One region of the Modestobacter versicolor genome, then DNA from elsewhere that is predicted to be linked to it. Evidence: riboswitches for the same ligand, from Rfam matches in the RefSeq annotation. Region 1 holds a riboswitch; the other holds the start of a gene.
What was found. Region 1 has a riboswitch for S-adenosylmethionine ahead of FHX36_RS03740 (GNAT family N-acetyltransferase). Riboswitches for the same ligand answer to the same signal wherever they lie in the genome.
Positions count from the first base shown of each region.

Region 2: linked by a shared signal. The riboswitch ahead of thrC (threonine synthase) and the one ahead of FHX36_RS03740 (GNAT family N-acetyltransferase) in region 1 are both predicted to bind S-adenosylmethionine.

Region 1 is NZ_JACIBU010000001.1:770,228-777,636, forward strand. It holds gene FHX36_RS03720 (ABC transporter substrate-binding protein) at 1-668, opposite strand, end outside; gene FHX36_RS03725 (ABC transporter substrate-binding protein) at 695-1,669, opposite strand; gene FHX36_RS03730 (amino acid ABC transporter ATP-binding protein) at 1,761-2,567, opposite strand; gene FHX36_RS03735 (amino acid ABC transporter permease) at 2,564-3,532, opposite strand; gene FHX36_RS03740 (GNAT family N-acetyltransferase) at 3,529-4,080, opposite strand; SAM riboswitch class IV at 4,310-4,421, opposite strand; gene FHX36_RS03745 (FAD/NAD(P)-binding protein) at 4,691-6,604, shown strand; gene FHX36_RS03750 (LLM class flavin-dependent oxidoreductase) at 6,619-7,409, shown strand, end outside.
Region 2 is NZ_JACIBU010000001.1:2,509,781-2,517,189, forward strand. It holds gene FHX36_RS12290 (DUF72 domain-containing protein) at 1-483, opposite strand, end outside; gene FHX36_RS12295 (VOC family protein) at 508-855, shown strand; gene groL (chaperonin GroEL) at 1,053-2,684, opposite strand; gene FHX36_RS12305 (cold-shock protein) at 2,956-3,156, opposite strand; gene thrC (threonine synthase) at 3,347-4,648, opposite strand; SAM riboswitch class I at 4,661-4,789, opposite strand; gene FHX36_RS12315 (HAD family hydrolase) at 4,850-5,671, shown strand; gene FHX36_RS12320 (ABC transporter permease) at 5,682-6,539, opposite strand; gene FHX36_RS12325 (alpha/beta fold hydrolase) at 6,536-7,409, opposite strand, start outside.

The sequences.
Region 1 (7,409 bases):
GGCTCCAGCCCGGCGGCCTCGTTGTCGGCGTTCCAGTCCAGCAGGATGCGCTCCTGGTTGGTGCCCGAGCCGACCGCGAGCGTGAGGCCGGCGATGTCGGCGGCCTCGGCGATCTCCAGGTCGCTGCCGCTCTGCGCGGTGAACGCCATGATCCCCTGCCGGTAGGTGGCGAAGTCGAACAGCTGCAGCCGCTCGGCGTTGACCCCGACGTTGCTGAACACCGCCTCGACGTCGCCGCTCTGCACCGACAGCGGCCACTGCTCCCAGGAGATGTTGCGCAGGTCGAGCTCGAGGCCCAGGGAGTCGGCGACCAGCGAGGCGATGTCGACCTCGCTGCCGACGACGGTGCTGTTGTCGTCGGCCAGGAAGCCCAGCGGGGGCTCACCGGTGCCCACGACGCCGACGGTGAGCCGGCCGTCGGCGGCGATCGCACCGGGCACCAGGGCGGCGGCGTCGGGGTCCTCGTCGCTGCTGACCCGGTCGGCCTGCTCGGGGCTGGTGTCGACGGAGAGCGGCTGGGCGGACCCGGCGTTGCTGGACTCGGCCCGCTCCTCGGCCTCGATGTCGGCCGACGAGCTGCAGGCCGAGAGCAGCGTGACGGTGAACAGCAGCAGCGCGCTGGTCACCGGGAGGACCGGGCGGGTACGGGGCGTGCGGGTGCGGGTCATGGTGGGGTCCTCTCGGATGGGCGAGGTCAGGCGGCCGGGAGGCCGGGCGGGTTGGTCTCGGAGCGCTCGATCGCCTCGCTGGTCAGGCCCCAGCGCTCGAGCACCTCGGCGTAGCTGCCGTCCTCGATCGCGGCGTTCAGCGCGGCGGTGACCGCGGGTGCCAGCCCGTTGCCCTTCGCGGTGGCGACGGCGATCTGGGCGGTGTCCGGCCAGCCACCGTTCACGGTGCCGACGACCGCGAAGTCCTCCGGCGACCGGGCGGCCTTGTAGGCGGCGGTCGCGTTCGGGCCGAAGGAGAGGTCGAGCCGGCCGGACTGCAGGGCCAGCGTGGTGTCGCCGTCGTTCTCGAAGTACTCGACCTGCACCGGGTCCAGCCCGGCGGCGCGGTTCTGCTCGTCCCAGGCCAGCAGGATCTTCTCCTGGTTGGTGCCCGAGCCGACCGCGACGGTCAGCCCGGCGACGTCCGCCGGCTCGTCGATCTCGACGTCCGAGCCGGCCTGGGCGAGGAAGCCCAGCTCGTCCACGCGGTAGGAGGAGAAGTCGAACAGCTGCTTGCGCTCCTCGGTCACCGTGACGTTGGAGATGGTGACGTCGACGTCGCCGGACCGGGTGGCCAGCGGCCAGTTCGCCCAGTCGGTCGGCACCAGCTGCAGCTCCAGGCCCAGCCCGTCGGCGACCAGCTGGGCGATGTCGGTCTCGTTGCCGATCGCGGTGGCGTTGTCGTCGGCGTAGAAGGACAGCGGTGCGCTGAACGGCGACGTCGCCACCCGCAGCACGCCGTCGTCGACCAGGCCCGGGGGCAGCAGGGCGATCGCCTCGTCGCTGGGCTCGGTGCGCACGCGGTCCTGCTCGGGGCTGGTGTCCACGACCAGGGCGGTGCCGCCCTCGTCGGCGGCGGCCGCGCTCTCGATCTCCCCGGAGCTGCTGCACGCCCCGAGGGCCAGTGCGGACACGGCGGCCAGGGCGGCGACGAGCGGGGCTCGTCGGGTACGTGCGGTCACGGTCTGTCTCTCCTCGGATGGGGCACACGGGCGTGTGCCATCGCCGGGCGGCGCACGGTGCGCCGTCCAGTCGGACTGTGGGTGGGGTCGGTTAGAGAACGCGCGCGAGGAAGGCGCGGGTGCGGTCGTGCTGCGGGGCGTCGATCACCTGCTCGGGCGGGCCCTGCTCGACCACCCGGCCCTCGTCCATGAAGACGACCTGGTCGGCGACCTCGCGGGCGAAGCCGATCTCGTGGGTGACCACGATCATCGTGGTGCCGCTGCGGGCGAGGTCCTCCATGACCGCGAGCACCTCACCGACCAGCTCCGGGTCCAGCGCCGACGTCGGCTCGTCGAAGAGCAGGACCGCCGGGCGCATGGCCAGCGCCCGGGCGATCGCCACCCGCTGCTGCTGCCCGCCGGACAGCTGCCGCGGGTAGGCGCCCTCGCGGCCGGCCAGCCCGACCCGGGCGAGCAGCTCGCGGGCCTCGGCTTCGACCTCCCGGCGCCCGCGGCCCTGCGCGGAGACCGGGGCCTCGACGACGTTGTCCAGCGCGGTGAGGTGCGGGAAGAGGTTGAAGGACTGGAAGACGAACCCGAACCGGGTGCGCTGCCGCAGCACCTCCTTCTCCTGCAGCTCGTGCAGCCGCTCGCGCCCGCGGTGGGGCTTGCGGCGGTAGCCGACCAGCTCGCCGTCCAGCGCGACGAACCCGCGGTCGACCTTCTCCAGGTGGTTGATGCTGCGCAGCAGCGTCGACTTCCCCGAGCCCGACGGCCCGAGGACGACGGTCACCGTGCCCGGCTCGACCACCAGGTCGACGCCGTGCAGCACCTCCACGCCGGCGTAGGACTTGTGCACGCCGTGCACCTCGACCCGGCCGGGCCGGGTGTCGGTGGTCGGGAGCTCGACGGCGGTCATCGGGTGGCTCCGCGCGGTGCGCCGAAGCGGGAGAGGACGGCGCCGAGCTCGGACCGGACCCGCTGCAGCGGTGTGGGTGGCAGCGTCCGGACCGCGCCGCGGGCGTAGTGCCGCTCGACGTGGTACTGGACGACGGTGACCACGGTGGTGAGCACGACGTACCAGACCGCGGCGACCACGAGCATCGGCAGCACCCGCTGGGTCCGGCCGTAGATGACGCTCACCGTGTAGAACAGCTCGCCCAGCGCCAGCACGTAGACGATGGAGGTGCCCTTGAACAGGCCGATCACCTCGTTGACCGCGGTCGGCACGATGGTGCGCATGGCCTGCGGCAGGACGATCCGGGTGGTCTGCCGGCGGCGCGGGATGCCCAGCGAGGCGGCCGCCTCGTGCTGGCCCTGGTCGACCGAGAGGATCCCGGCGCGGACGATCTCCGCCGAGTAGGCGGCCTGGTGCAGGCCCAGCCCCAGCACGGCGGCGCCGAACTTGTCGATCAGCGAGAGGGTCTCGACGCTGGCGAAGGACGGGCCGAACGGGATGCCGATGTCCAGGTGCTGGTAGAGGTAGGCGAGGTTGTACCAGAGCAGCAGCTGCAGGATCAGCGGCACCGAGCGGAACACCCAGGTGTAGCCCCAGCTGACCGCCTGCAGCAGCGGCGAGCGGCTCAGCCGCATCAGCGCCAGCACGGTGCCCAGCGCGAAGCCGAGCACCGCGGTGATCGCGGTCAGCTGGATGGTGGTGAGCACCCCGCGGACGATCGACTCCTCGGTGAGGTAGGCGCCGACGACGTCCCACTCCCACCGCGGGTTGGTGACCAGGCTGTTGAGCACCATCGCCAGCAGGACGGCGACGACGGCGGTGGCGACCCAGCGGCCGGGGTGCCGGGCCGGCACCACCTGGAGCTGGTCGTAGGGCGTGCCCGCCGGCGACGCGGCGGCCGCCGGACGGGTCTCCAGCGTGGTCATCTCGGGTCTCCCGGGAGCTGCTTGTCGAAGGCGTAGAGGCGCTGGTCGACCGGCAGGGCGCGCAGCGTCTCGGTGTCGGTGGGGCGGGGGACGGCCGGGTCGAACAGCGGCGTCCAGCCGGCGGCCAGGTAGAGGTCGCGCGCCTCGGGCTGGCGCGGGCCGGTGGTCAGGTGCATCCGCCGGTAGCCCTGCTGGGCGGCGCGGAGCTCGAGCAGCGTGAGGACCCGGCGGGCCAGGCCGCGGCGACGGTGGGTGGCGGCGGTCCACATCCGCTTGACCTCGGCGGCACCGGAGGGGTGCCGCATGAAGGCGCCGCCGGCGACGGCCACGCCGTCGTCCAGCAGCAGGACGAAGTCGCCGTCCGGGGGGAGGAAGGCCTCGGCGGGGTAGCGGGTGAGCTCCTGGGACGCGCCGCCGAACAGGTCGCCGTAGCGGCTGTCGTACTCGGCGGCGAGCTCGGCGAACAACGGCGCCGTGAGCGGGTCGTCGGGGTGGACGCGGACCACCTGGAGCTGGTCAGGGGTGGTCGCGGACAGGGACGTGGACATGCGGAGGGGACTCCTGCGGAGGGAGGTGGGCGCGCCGGACGCCGCCGCGGGCGGCGGGGTGGGTGCGGGGGAGGAGCGGGAGGGTGGCGCCGGGTCAGCGACAGAGCGCGCTGTCGGTGCGCAGCAGGTCGACGGTCGGCCGGCCGACCAGGTCGGCGGAGACGGCGCGCACCAGGCGCGAGCTGGTCTCTCCCACAGTGCTGCTCCTCGTTCGTCCCCTCGGGGAGGGGGCCGCTGCTTGCCGGGCGCGGACGCGCACGGCCAGGTCGTCACCCGGGGCACCCCGTCGCAGGGAGGGTTGCCGGCCAGCGAGCCGGGGCTTGACGCTGGCGCTCAGGACCTGCGGCGGACTGTAGGGCCCCACCCCGGCTGTCGTCAAATACGATCGACTTGGTAGACATACGCAGCCACCGACACGCCGGGACGGGAACAGCCCGCCCCCGCGGTCGCTTGGTCCCGACGAGCCCCGCAGGAGAGAGGAGACGCCCGTGCCCAGCACCGCCCTGGTCTGCCGCCGGCACGTCGACCTCCTGCGGACGTCGAGCGCGCAGTGTCGGCCGAGGCCTGCGACCCCGCGTCCCTGACCGCTCGTCCCTCCCCGGGAGCCCGCTTGTCCGCGTCCCCCGCACCCTCCCTCGGTCACCCCGGCCCGTCGATCGCCGTCGTCGGCGCCGGCCCGACCGCCATCGGCCTGCTCGAGCGGCTGATCGCCAGCGCGCCAGAGCTCGGCGACGGCAGCAGGCTGCAGGTGCACCTGGTCGACCCGCACCCGCCCGGTGGCGGGCGCGTCTGGCGCGCCGCCCAGCCGTCCCTGCTGTGGGCGAACTCGCTGGCCGCCGACGTCACCGTGCTGCCCGACCCCTCGGTCACCGTCGACGGTCCGGTGGGGGAGGGCACCACCCTGTGGCAGTGGGTCGAGGCGGTCGGCCGCGGCCTGCCGGCCGGCGACCCGGTGGGGGAGGAGGCCCGGCGGACGACGCCGACGTCCTTCCCCTCCCGCCCGCTGGTCAACGCCTACCTGGGGTGGGTGCTCGCCGAGGTGGTGGCCGCCGCCCGCCCGTGGGCCGACGTCCACCTGCTCGAGACCCGGGCGGTCGACGTCCGGGTGCGCACCGAGGGCGTCGACGTCGAGCTGGCCGACGGCCGGGTGCTCGCGGCCGACCTGGCCGTGCTCGCCCAGGGACACCTGGACGCGCACGCCACCCCTGCCGAGCAGGACGTGCAGCGGCGGGCCGACGCCGCCGGGCTCACCTACCTGCCCACCGGCTACACCGCCGACCTGGACCTCTCCCGGCTGGCGCCCGGTGAGGACGTGCTGGTGCGCGGCGCCGGCCTGGCCTTCGTCGACCTGATGGTGCTGCTCACCAGCGGTCGCGGCGGCCGGTTCGAGAGCGACGGCGACCGGCTGCGGTACCTGCCCTCGGGGCAGGAGCCGGTGCTGCACGTCGGCTCCCGGCGCGGGGTCCCGTACCGGGCCAAGCTCGGCTACGTCTGGCCCGGCCCGCCGGTGCCGCTGCGCTTCTTCACCCCCGAGGCGATCGACGACCGGTTCGGTGCCGACCGCCGGCTCGACCTGCGCGCCGACCTGGCCCCGGTGATCGTCCGGGAGCTCGGCTGGGCGCACTACACCGAGCTGTTCCGCACCGCTCCCGAGCGCACCACGCTGCCCTGGGCGGAGTTCGCCGCCGAGTACGCGGCGACCGACGACCCGGTGCTGGTCGCCGACCTGGTGGCCCTCGCCGTCCCGGACCCGGCGGACCGGTTCGACCTCGCCGCCCGGGACCGCCCGCTCGGTGGTGCCCGGTTCGGCAGCGCCGACGAGCTGCAGGAGGCGGTGCGCGGGCTGGTCCGCGCCGACCTCGCCCGCTCGGCCGACCCCCGGCACAGCGCCGACCAGGCCGTGTTCACCGCGCTGCTGTTCTGCCACGGCACCATCGCCGGGCTGGTCGGCGCCGGCCGGCTGACCCCGCGGTCGGAGGCCGAGGACGTCTCCGGCTGGTGGATGAACCTGTTCAGCTACCTGGCCAGCGGGCCGCCCGCGCCGCGGCTGGCCGAGCTGCTCGCCCTCTCCGAGGCCGGCGTGATCCGGTTCCTCGGTGCCGACACCCGGGTCGAGCTCGACGTCGACGCCGGGATGTTCCGCGCCCGGTCGGCCTCGGTCGACGCGGTGGTCACCGCCCGGGCGCTGGTCGAGGCCCGCATCCCGGCCCCCGCGGTGTCCGCCACCCCCGACCAGCTGGTCACCTCGCTGCTGGCCCGCGGGGTGGCCGCGGAGAAGACGGTCGGTGGGGGCATCGGCACCGGCCGGCTCGCCGTCGACCCCGGTCAGCGGGTGGTCAGCGCCACCGGGCAGGTGCAGGAACGGCTCTTCGCGGTCGGCTTCTGGACCTCCGGCGCGCAGGTGGCCGCCTTCGCCCGGCCCCGCACCAACGCCCCGTTCTTCCGCCAGAACGACGCCCTGGCCCGCCGGCTGTGGCAGGCCGTCGTCCCCGCCGCGCGCGCCCTCGCCGCGTCCGCCGCCTGAACCCCCGGAGAGACATGAGCACCCACCTCCACCTCGCCGTCGCCCTGGACGGCGCCGGCTGGCACCCGGCCGCCTGGCGCGAGCCCGGCGCCCGCCCCACCGAGCTGCTCACCCCCCGGTACTGGGTCGACCTGGTCCAGGAGGCCGAGCGCGGCCTGCTCGACCTGGTGACCATCGAGGACGGGTTGTCCCTGCAGTCCACCGACCGCAGCGGCCCCGACGGCCGCACCGACCAGGTGCGCGGCCGGCTCGACGCCGTCCAGGTCGCCGCCCGGGTGGCGCCGCTGACCCGCTCGATCGGGCTGGTGCCGACCGCGGTGGTCACGCACACCGAGCCGTTCCACCTGTCCAAGGCGATCGCGACCCTCGACTACGTCAGCACCGGCCGCGCCGGGGTCCGGGTCAAGGTCAGCGGCAGCCCCGCGGAGGCGGCCCACTTCGGCCGCCGCACCCTCCCCGAACTGGGCAGCCTCGACCCCGCCGACCCGCAGACCCAGGCGGCCCTGCGCGAGCTCTTCGACGAGGCCGCCGACTGGGTCGAGGTGCTCCGCCGGCTCTGGGACAGCTGGGAGGACGACGCGGAGATCCGGGACGTCGCGACCGGCCGGTTCGTCGACCGGGAGAAGCTGCACTACATCGACTTCGAGGGCCGGTCGTTCTCGGTGAAGGGCCCGTCGATCACCCCGCGCCCGCCGCAGGGCCAGCCGGTAGTGGCCGCCCTGGCCCACCAGGCCATCCCGTTCGAGCTGGTCGGGCGCAGCGCCGACCTCGGCTTCGTCACGCCCGCCGACCGCGCCGACGCCGG
Region 2 (7,409 bases), 1.7 Mb from region 1:
CCAGCAGAGCGCGGCCTGGTAGCGCTCCAGCAGTGCCCGGACGTCGTCGGTCCACCAGCTCTCGTGCCGCGGCTCGACGGCGACCCGGGTGCCCGCGGGGAACTGGCCCAGGCAGGCGCTGAGCAGGTCGACGTCGGCCTTGAGGGTGGGCGGCAGCTGCAGCAGGACGACGTCGAGCCGGTCGCCCAACCCGGCCACCCGGTCCATCAGCCGGGCCACGGGCTCCTCGGGGTCGCGCAGCCGCTTGATGTGGGTGAGGAACCGGCTGCCCTTGACCGCCCACCGGTAGTCCGGCGGGGTGCGCTCCCGCCAGCGCTCGAAGGTGCTCTTCTCCGGCAGCCGGTAGAAGGCGTTGTTGCTCTCGACGGTCGCGAAGTGCGCAGCGTGGTGCTCCAGCCACAGCCGCTGCGGCATGGCCTCCGGGTAGAAGCGGCCCCGCCAGTCGCGGTACTGCCAGCCCGACGTCCCGATGATCACCGTCACCCCGGCCGCCTACCCTGCTCGGCCATGGGCGACTCCCCCGCACGGTTCCTGGACCTCTGCCTGGACGCCGTCGACCACCAGGCGCTGGCCGACTGGTGGTGCGCGGCGATGGGCTACCGGCGCGACCGCGACGGCGGTGAGTCCGAGCCGGTGCTGATCGTCGACCCCGCCGGGACGGGCCCGAGCATCTGGGTCAACCGCGTGCCCGAGCGCAAGACGGTGAAGAACCGCATGCACCACGACGTGGTCGGCGACACCGGCGCGCTGCTCGCGCTGGGCGCCACCCTCCTCCGCCGCCGGGACGACGAGGTGCACTGGGACGTGCTGGCCGACCCCGAGGGCAACGAGTTCTGCGTCTTCAGCCGGGAGTGACCCTCACCGCGGCGATCATGGCGTTGGGGGGGCGACACACCGCGTCACACCGGCGCGCCGTCACCGCAGCTCCATGATCACCGCAGCGGGAGCCCGAGGGCCCGTGGAACGCCAACAGGGGCGGCCCCGCGAGTGCGGGACCGCCCCTGCCGGGCAGTGCGGGTGGTGCAGTGCTCAGCTGGCGCCGAGCGGTGGACTCAGAAGTCCATGCCGCCCATGCCGCCGTCGCCGCCGCCGGCCATGGCCGGGGCGTTCTTCTCCGGCTTGTCGGCGATGACGGCCTCGGTGGTGAGGAAGAGCGCCGCGATGGAAGCGGCGTTCTGCAGCGCCGAGCGGGTGACCTTGGCCGGGTCGATGATGCCGGCCGCGATCAGGTCCACGTACTCGCCGGTGGCGGCGTTGAGGCCCCAGCCGGTCTCGGAGTTGCGGACCTTCTCCGCCACGACGCCACCCTCGAGGCCGGCGTTGATGGCGATCTGCTTCAGCGGGGCCTCGAGCGCGACGCGCACGATGTTGGCACCGGTCGCCTCGTCACCCTCGAGGTCGAGCTTCTCGAACGCGACCGTGGTGGCCTGCGCCAGGGCGACGCCACCACCGGCGACGATGCCCTCCTCGACGGCGGCCTTGGCGTTGCGCACCGCGTCCTCGATGCGGTGCTTGCGCTCCTTCAGCTCCACCTCGGTGGCGGCACCGGCCTTGATGACCGCAACACCGCCGGCCAGCTTGGCCAGGCGCTCCTGCAGCTTCTCGCGGTCGTAGTCGGAGTCCGACTTCTCGATCTCGGCGCGGATCTGGTTGACGCGACCCTGGATCTGGTCGGCGTCACCGGCGCCCTCGATGATGGTCGTCTCGTCCTTGGTGGTGACGAACTTGCGCGCGCGGCCCAGCAGCGACAGGTCGGCGTTGTCGAGCTTGAGGCCGACCTCCTCGCTGATGACCTGGCCACCGGTGAGGATGGCGATGTCGGCGAGCATGGCCTTGCGACGGTCACCGAAGCCGGGGGCCTTGACGGCGACCGACTTGAAGGTGCCGCGGATCTTGTTGACCACCAGGGTCGCGAGGGCCTCGCCCTCGACGTCCTCGGCGATGATCGCCAGCGGCTTGCCGGACTGCATGACCTTCTCCAGCAGCGGGAGCAGGTCCTTGACCGAGGAGATCTTCGAGTTGACGACCAGGATGTACGGGTCGTCGAGCACGGTCTCCATGCGGTCGGTGTCGGTGACGAAGTAGGCCGACAGGTGACCCTTGTCGAAGCGCATGCCCTCGGTGAGCTCGAGCTCGAGCCCGAAGGTGTTGCTCTCCTCGACGGTGATGACGCCTTCCTTGCCGACCTTGTCCATCGCCTCGGCGATGAGCTCGCCGATGGCCGGGTCCGCGGCGGAGATCGAGGCGGTGGCCGCGATCTGCTCCTTGGTCTCGACGTCCTTGGCGGTGGACAGCAGGTACTCGGAGACCGAGGCGACGGCCTTCTCGATGCCCTTCTTCAGGGCCATCGGGTTGGCGCCGGCGGCGACGTTGCGCAGCCCCTCGCGGACGAGGGCCTGGGCGAGCACGGTGGCGGTGGTGGTGCCGTCACCCGCGACGTCGTCGGTCTTCTTGGCGACCTCCTTGACGAGCTCGGCCCCGATCTTCTCCCACGGGTCCTCGAGCTCGATCTCCTTGGCGATGCTCACACCGTCGTTGGTGATGGTGGGGGCACCCCACTTCTTCTCGAGCACGACGTTCCGGCCACGGGGGCCGAGGGTCACCTTGACGGCGTCGGCGAGGGTGTTCATCCCTCGCTCGAGGCCGCGGCGCGCCTCTTCGTTGAACGCGATCATCTTGGCCATGTGGTGATGTCCTCCGAGCGTGGATCGCTGCACGGCCGGGTCCGGCGCCCGCGACGGACGGCACCAGCGCCGTGGACGCTCCTGCGGCCCACGTACCGGTACCTCACCGTTCCGACCTGATTGGCACTCGACAGGCGTGAGTGCCAGTAAGGAGTCTGGCACTCGGCCTGTGCGAGTGCAAGAACGGGGGGTCGCCGAGGCTTGTTCCCGGGCCCGGGAACGCAGCGAGGCCCGGCCCCCTGCAGGGGACCGGGCCTCGGGGCTGTGCAGTTCAGACGCTGCGGACGGCGTCGGCCTGCGGGCCCTTCTCGCCCTGGACGACCTCGAAGCTGACCCGCTGGCCCTCGTCGAGGCTCTTGTAGCCGTCCATCTGGATGGCCGAGTAGTGGACGAAGACGTCCTGACCGCCGTCGACGGCGATGAAGCCGAAGCCCTTCTCGGCGTTGAACCACTTCACGGTGCCCTGTGCCACGTGTGCTCCCACGTTTCGTGCGTGCGGACGGCCACTCCTGATCGAGGGGCCGGGGTCTTGCTCTTCCGCCCGTCGATCACGAACGTGGGAGTAGAACCGCGCGGAACGGTACAGGAACTGGTGTCCCAGGTCACTGGTCGGTGTCGCGACTCCCCCGGCGGTGTGGTACCGGGTGTCGCGCCGGGCGTGTCTAGGCGATGAGGCCGGCCTCGCGCAGCGACTTCAGCGACGGCTGCACGTGGTGCGACGGGCCGACGACCGGCAGCAGCGGGTCGAGGGTCTTGAGCCCCTCACCGGTGTTGAGGACGACGACCTCCTGGGTCGGGTCGAGCCGGCCGTCCTCGACCAGCTGGCGCAGCACCGCGGTGGTCACCCCGCCGGCGGTCTCGGCGAAGACGCCGGTGGTGCGGGCCAGGTCACGGATCCCGGCGACGATCTCGTCGTCACCGACCCGGCCGACCGACCCGCCGGTGCGCCGGATGGCGTCCAGCGCGTAGGGGCCGTCGGCGGGGTTGCCAATGTTCAGCGACTTGGCGATGCCGGTCGGCTTGACCGGCTTGACGACGTCCCAGCCGTTGTCGAAGGCGGTGGCGATCGGGTCGCAGCCGGCCGACTGGGCGCCGAAGACCTTCCAGCCGGTGTCCTCGACGATGCCGGCGGCGACCAGCTCGCGCCAGGCCTTGTCGACCTTGGTCAGCAGTGAGCCCGACGCCATCGGGATCACGACCTGGGCCGGGATGCGCCAGCCCAGCTGCTCGGCGATCTCGTAGCCCATCGTCTTCGAGCCCTCGGCGTAGTAGGGCCGGACGTTCTGGTTGACGAAGGCGGTGTCCTCGAACTCGTCGGTCTCGGCGAGCTCGCTGGTCAGCCGGTTGACGTCGTCGTAGCTGCCGTCGACGGCGATGAGCGCCTGGCCGTAGACGGCCGACTGCACGATCTTGCCCGGCTCCAGGTCGCTGGGCACGAAGACGAAGGACGGCAGGCCCATCCGGGCCGCGTGCGCGGCGACGGAGTTGGCCAGGTTGCCCGTCGAGGCGCAGGCGATCTTGGCGTAGCCGAAGCTCTTCGCCGCGGTCGCGGCGAGGCTGACCACCCGGTCCTTGAAGGAGTGGGTCGGGTTGGCCGAGTCGTCCTTGACCCAGAGGCCGCCGGTCAGGCCGAGCTCGGCGGCCAGCCGGTCGGCCCGCACGAGCGGGGTCATGCCCGGGTCGAGGGTGACCCGGTCGGCCGGGTCCTGCCCCACCGGGAGCAGGGCGGCGTACCGCCAGATGTTCTGCGGGCCGGCCTCGATCTGCTGGCGGGTGACCGCACGCATCAGCTCGGGGTCGTAGTCGACCTCGAGCGGGCCGAAGCACTCGGCGCAGGCGTGCTCGGCGATCAGGCCGAAGGTGGCGCCGCAGTTGCGGCACACCAGGCCCCGTGCCGGGTTCGGCGGGACGGGCCCACCAGCGGTGACGTCTGCCTGGGCGGAACCGGGAGCGGTCATGGTCATTCGACGACTACCTCCTCATCTTCCCCGCGCCGGGCCGTCGAGCCGCGCGGGACGGAATTGGCACCTCCCGCTGCGCGTGCGCGCAGGCGGCGGTTGCCGGGGCTTCATCGGGCCGTGTCCCTCTGCCCCTCTGGATGAGTGGAACGGCGAGGACTCTACCCGGGGCGCCGGCCCGCCGGGCCGACCGGCCAGGATGAGGCGGTGGCCACCCGCATCGTCTACACCGACCTCGACGGCACGATGGTCGGCCCGCGCGGCTCGTTCTGGCACACCGCCGAGCGCGGCCTGACCGCGACGCCGGCCGAGGCGCTGCTCGCCCTGCACCGCTCCGGCGCCGTCCTGGTGCTGGTCAGCGGCCGGACGCACGCGCAGCTGCTGGAGGCCGCGCGGATCTTCGCCGCCGACGGCGCGATCTCCGAGCTCGGGTCGCTGGTGAGCTGGGCCGGCGGCCGGGAGACCCACCTGCTCACCGGCGACCTGCCCGCGGAGTTCGCCGGGCGCACCCCGATGTCGGTGATGGCCGAGCTGGGCGTGGTCGAGGAGCTGGTCGCCGCCCACCCGGGCCGGCTGGAGTGGCACGAGCCCTGGCACACCGCCCACTCGGCCGACGCGCTGCTGCGCGGCCGGGTCGACGCCGCGGCGGTCGACAGCTGGCTGGCCGAGCGCGGCTGGGGCTGGCTGACCATGAACGACAACGGCGCGGTGCCGGCGACCCCGCGGATGACGCTGGCCGAGGACGCGCTGCCGCCGCACGTCTACCACCTGATGCCGCGCGGGATCTCCAAGGGCGCGGCGATCAGCTGGGACCTCGCCCGCCGGGGCCTGACCGCCGCGGACGCCGTGGCGGTGGGCGACAGCGTCAGCGACCTGGAGATGGCCCCCGCCGTCGGCCGGCTCTGGGTCACCGCCAACGGGGCCGCGGTCACCGGCATGGACGAGCGGATCTCCGCCGTCCCCAACGCCGCGGTGACCGAGGCGGCGATGGGCGAGGGCTGGGCCCAGGCGGTCCTCGCCAGCCTGTGAAGGTCCGCCGCTAGCTGGTGACGTCCTTGCGGGCGAACTGGCGGAAGGCGAGCGCGGTGAACAGCGCCGACCAGGCCAGGCCCTGCACGACCCCGCGGAACAGGTCGCCGGAGTCGAACTGGCTCTGCAGCAGGTCGGTCCAGGCGTAGTTGAACGCGGTGGGGAACCAGTCGCGGATGCCGCCCAGCTGCTCCACCTGCTCGAGCACCGCGAAGACCACCGTGGTGAACACCGCACCGCCGACCGCGGCGAGCGGCGCGTCGGTCACCGTGGACAGCCAGAACGCCAGGGTGCCGACGACGAGCAGGTGGACGGCGAGGTAACCGACCATCCCGGCCAGCCGGACCAGCGCCGTCCGCTGCTCCAGCGCGACCCCGAGCGGGGTCTGCACGTCGCCGAAGCCGTAGGCGATCCCGCCGGCCACCACCGCGACCAGGACCAGCAGCACCATCGCGCCGACCGACAGCACCAGCGCGGCGAGCCACTTCTGCCGGAGCAGCCGGGACCGCGGCACCGGGGTGGCCAGCGCGTAGCGCAGCGACCCCCACGAGGCCTCGCTGGCCACGGTGTCGCCGAAGAACAGCGCGAACACGACCACCAGGAAGAAGCCGGTGGTGGCGAAGAGGACGAACAGGGTCAGGTTCAGCCCGCTCGCCGTCGCGACGTCGACCAGGTTGACCCGGCTGTTCTCCTCCGCCTCCTCCGCGCCGCCCAGCTGCAGCGCCCCGATGAGGATCAGCGGCAGCGCCGCCATGAGGGCGAGGACGCCGATCGTCCGGCGCCGCTTGAACTGCCGGCGGAGCTCGACGCCCAGCCGCAGCGTCCGCTCCGGCCGGTACCCGGCCGCGGCTCCGGTCGACGTGCTCATGACTCCCCCACCAGCGACAGGAACGCGTCCTCGAGACGACGGCGCGGGCTCAGCTGGTCGACGCCGATGCCGGCGCGCACCAGGGCGGCCAGCGCCTGGGCCCGGCTGGTGCCGCCGAGGTCGACGACCAGCCCCTCCTCGGTGCGCTCGACCGGCCCGGTGCCCGGCATCCCGGCCAGCAGCTCGGCGGCGCGGTCGGCGTCGGCGTCGTCGGCGAGCCCGATGAGCACCGCTCCCCCGGTGCCGACGATCTCCTCGACGGTGCCCTGGGCGATCTTCTGCCCCTTGGCCATGACGACGACGTGGCTGCAGGTCTGCTCGATCTCGCTGAGCAGGTGGCTGGAGACGATCACCGTGCGGCCGGTCTCGGCGTAGGAGCGCAGCACGTCGCGCATGGCGTGGATCTGCGGCGGGTCCAGCCCGTTGGTCGGCTCGTCGAGCACCAGCAGGTCGGGCAGGCCGAGCATCGCCTGGGCGATCGCCACCCGCTGGCGCATGCCCTGGCTGTAGCTGCGCACCGGCTTGTCCAGCGCCGTCCCGAGCCCGGCGACCTCGATCGCCTCCTCCAGGTGCGCGTCGGCCAGCGGCCGGCCGGTGGCGGCCCAGTACAGCGTGAGGTTGTCCCGGCCGGTCAGGTGCGGCTGCAGGCCGGTGCCCTCGACGAACGAGCCCAGCCGGGAGAGCACCGGGGCACCCGGCCCGGCGGCGTGGCCGAAGACCTCGATCCGGCCCTCGGTGGGGCGGATCAGGCCCATCAGCATCCGCAGCGACGTGGTCTTGCCGGCGCCGTTGGGGCCGAGCAGGCCGAGCACCTGGCCGCGGCGCACCTCGAAGGAGAGGTCCCGGACGGCGACGAACCCGTCCTTGTAG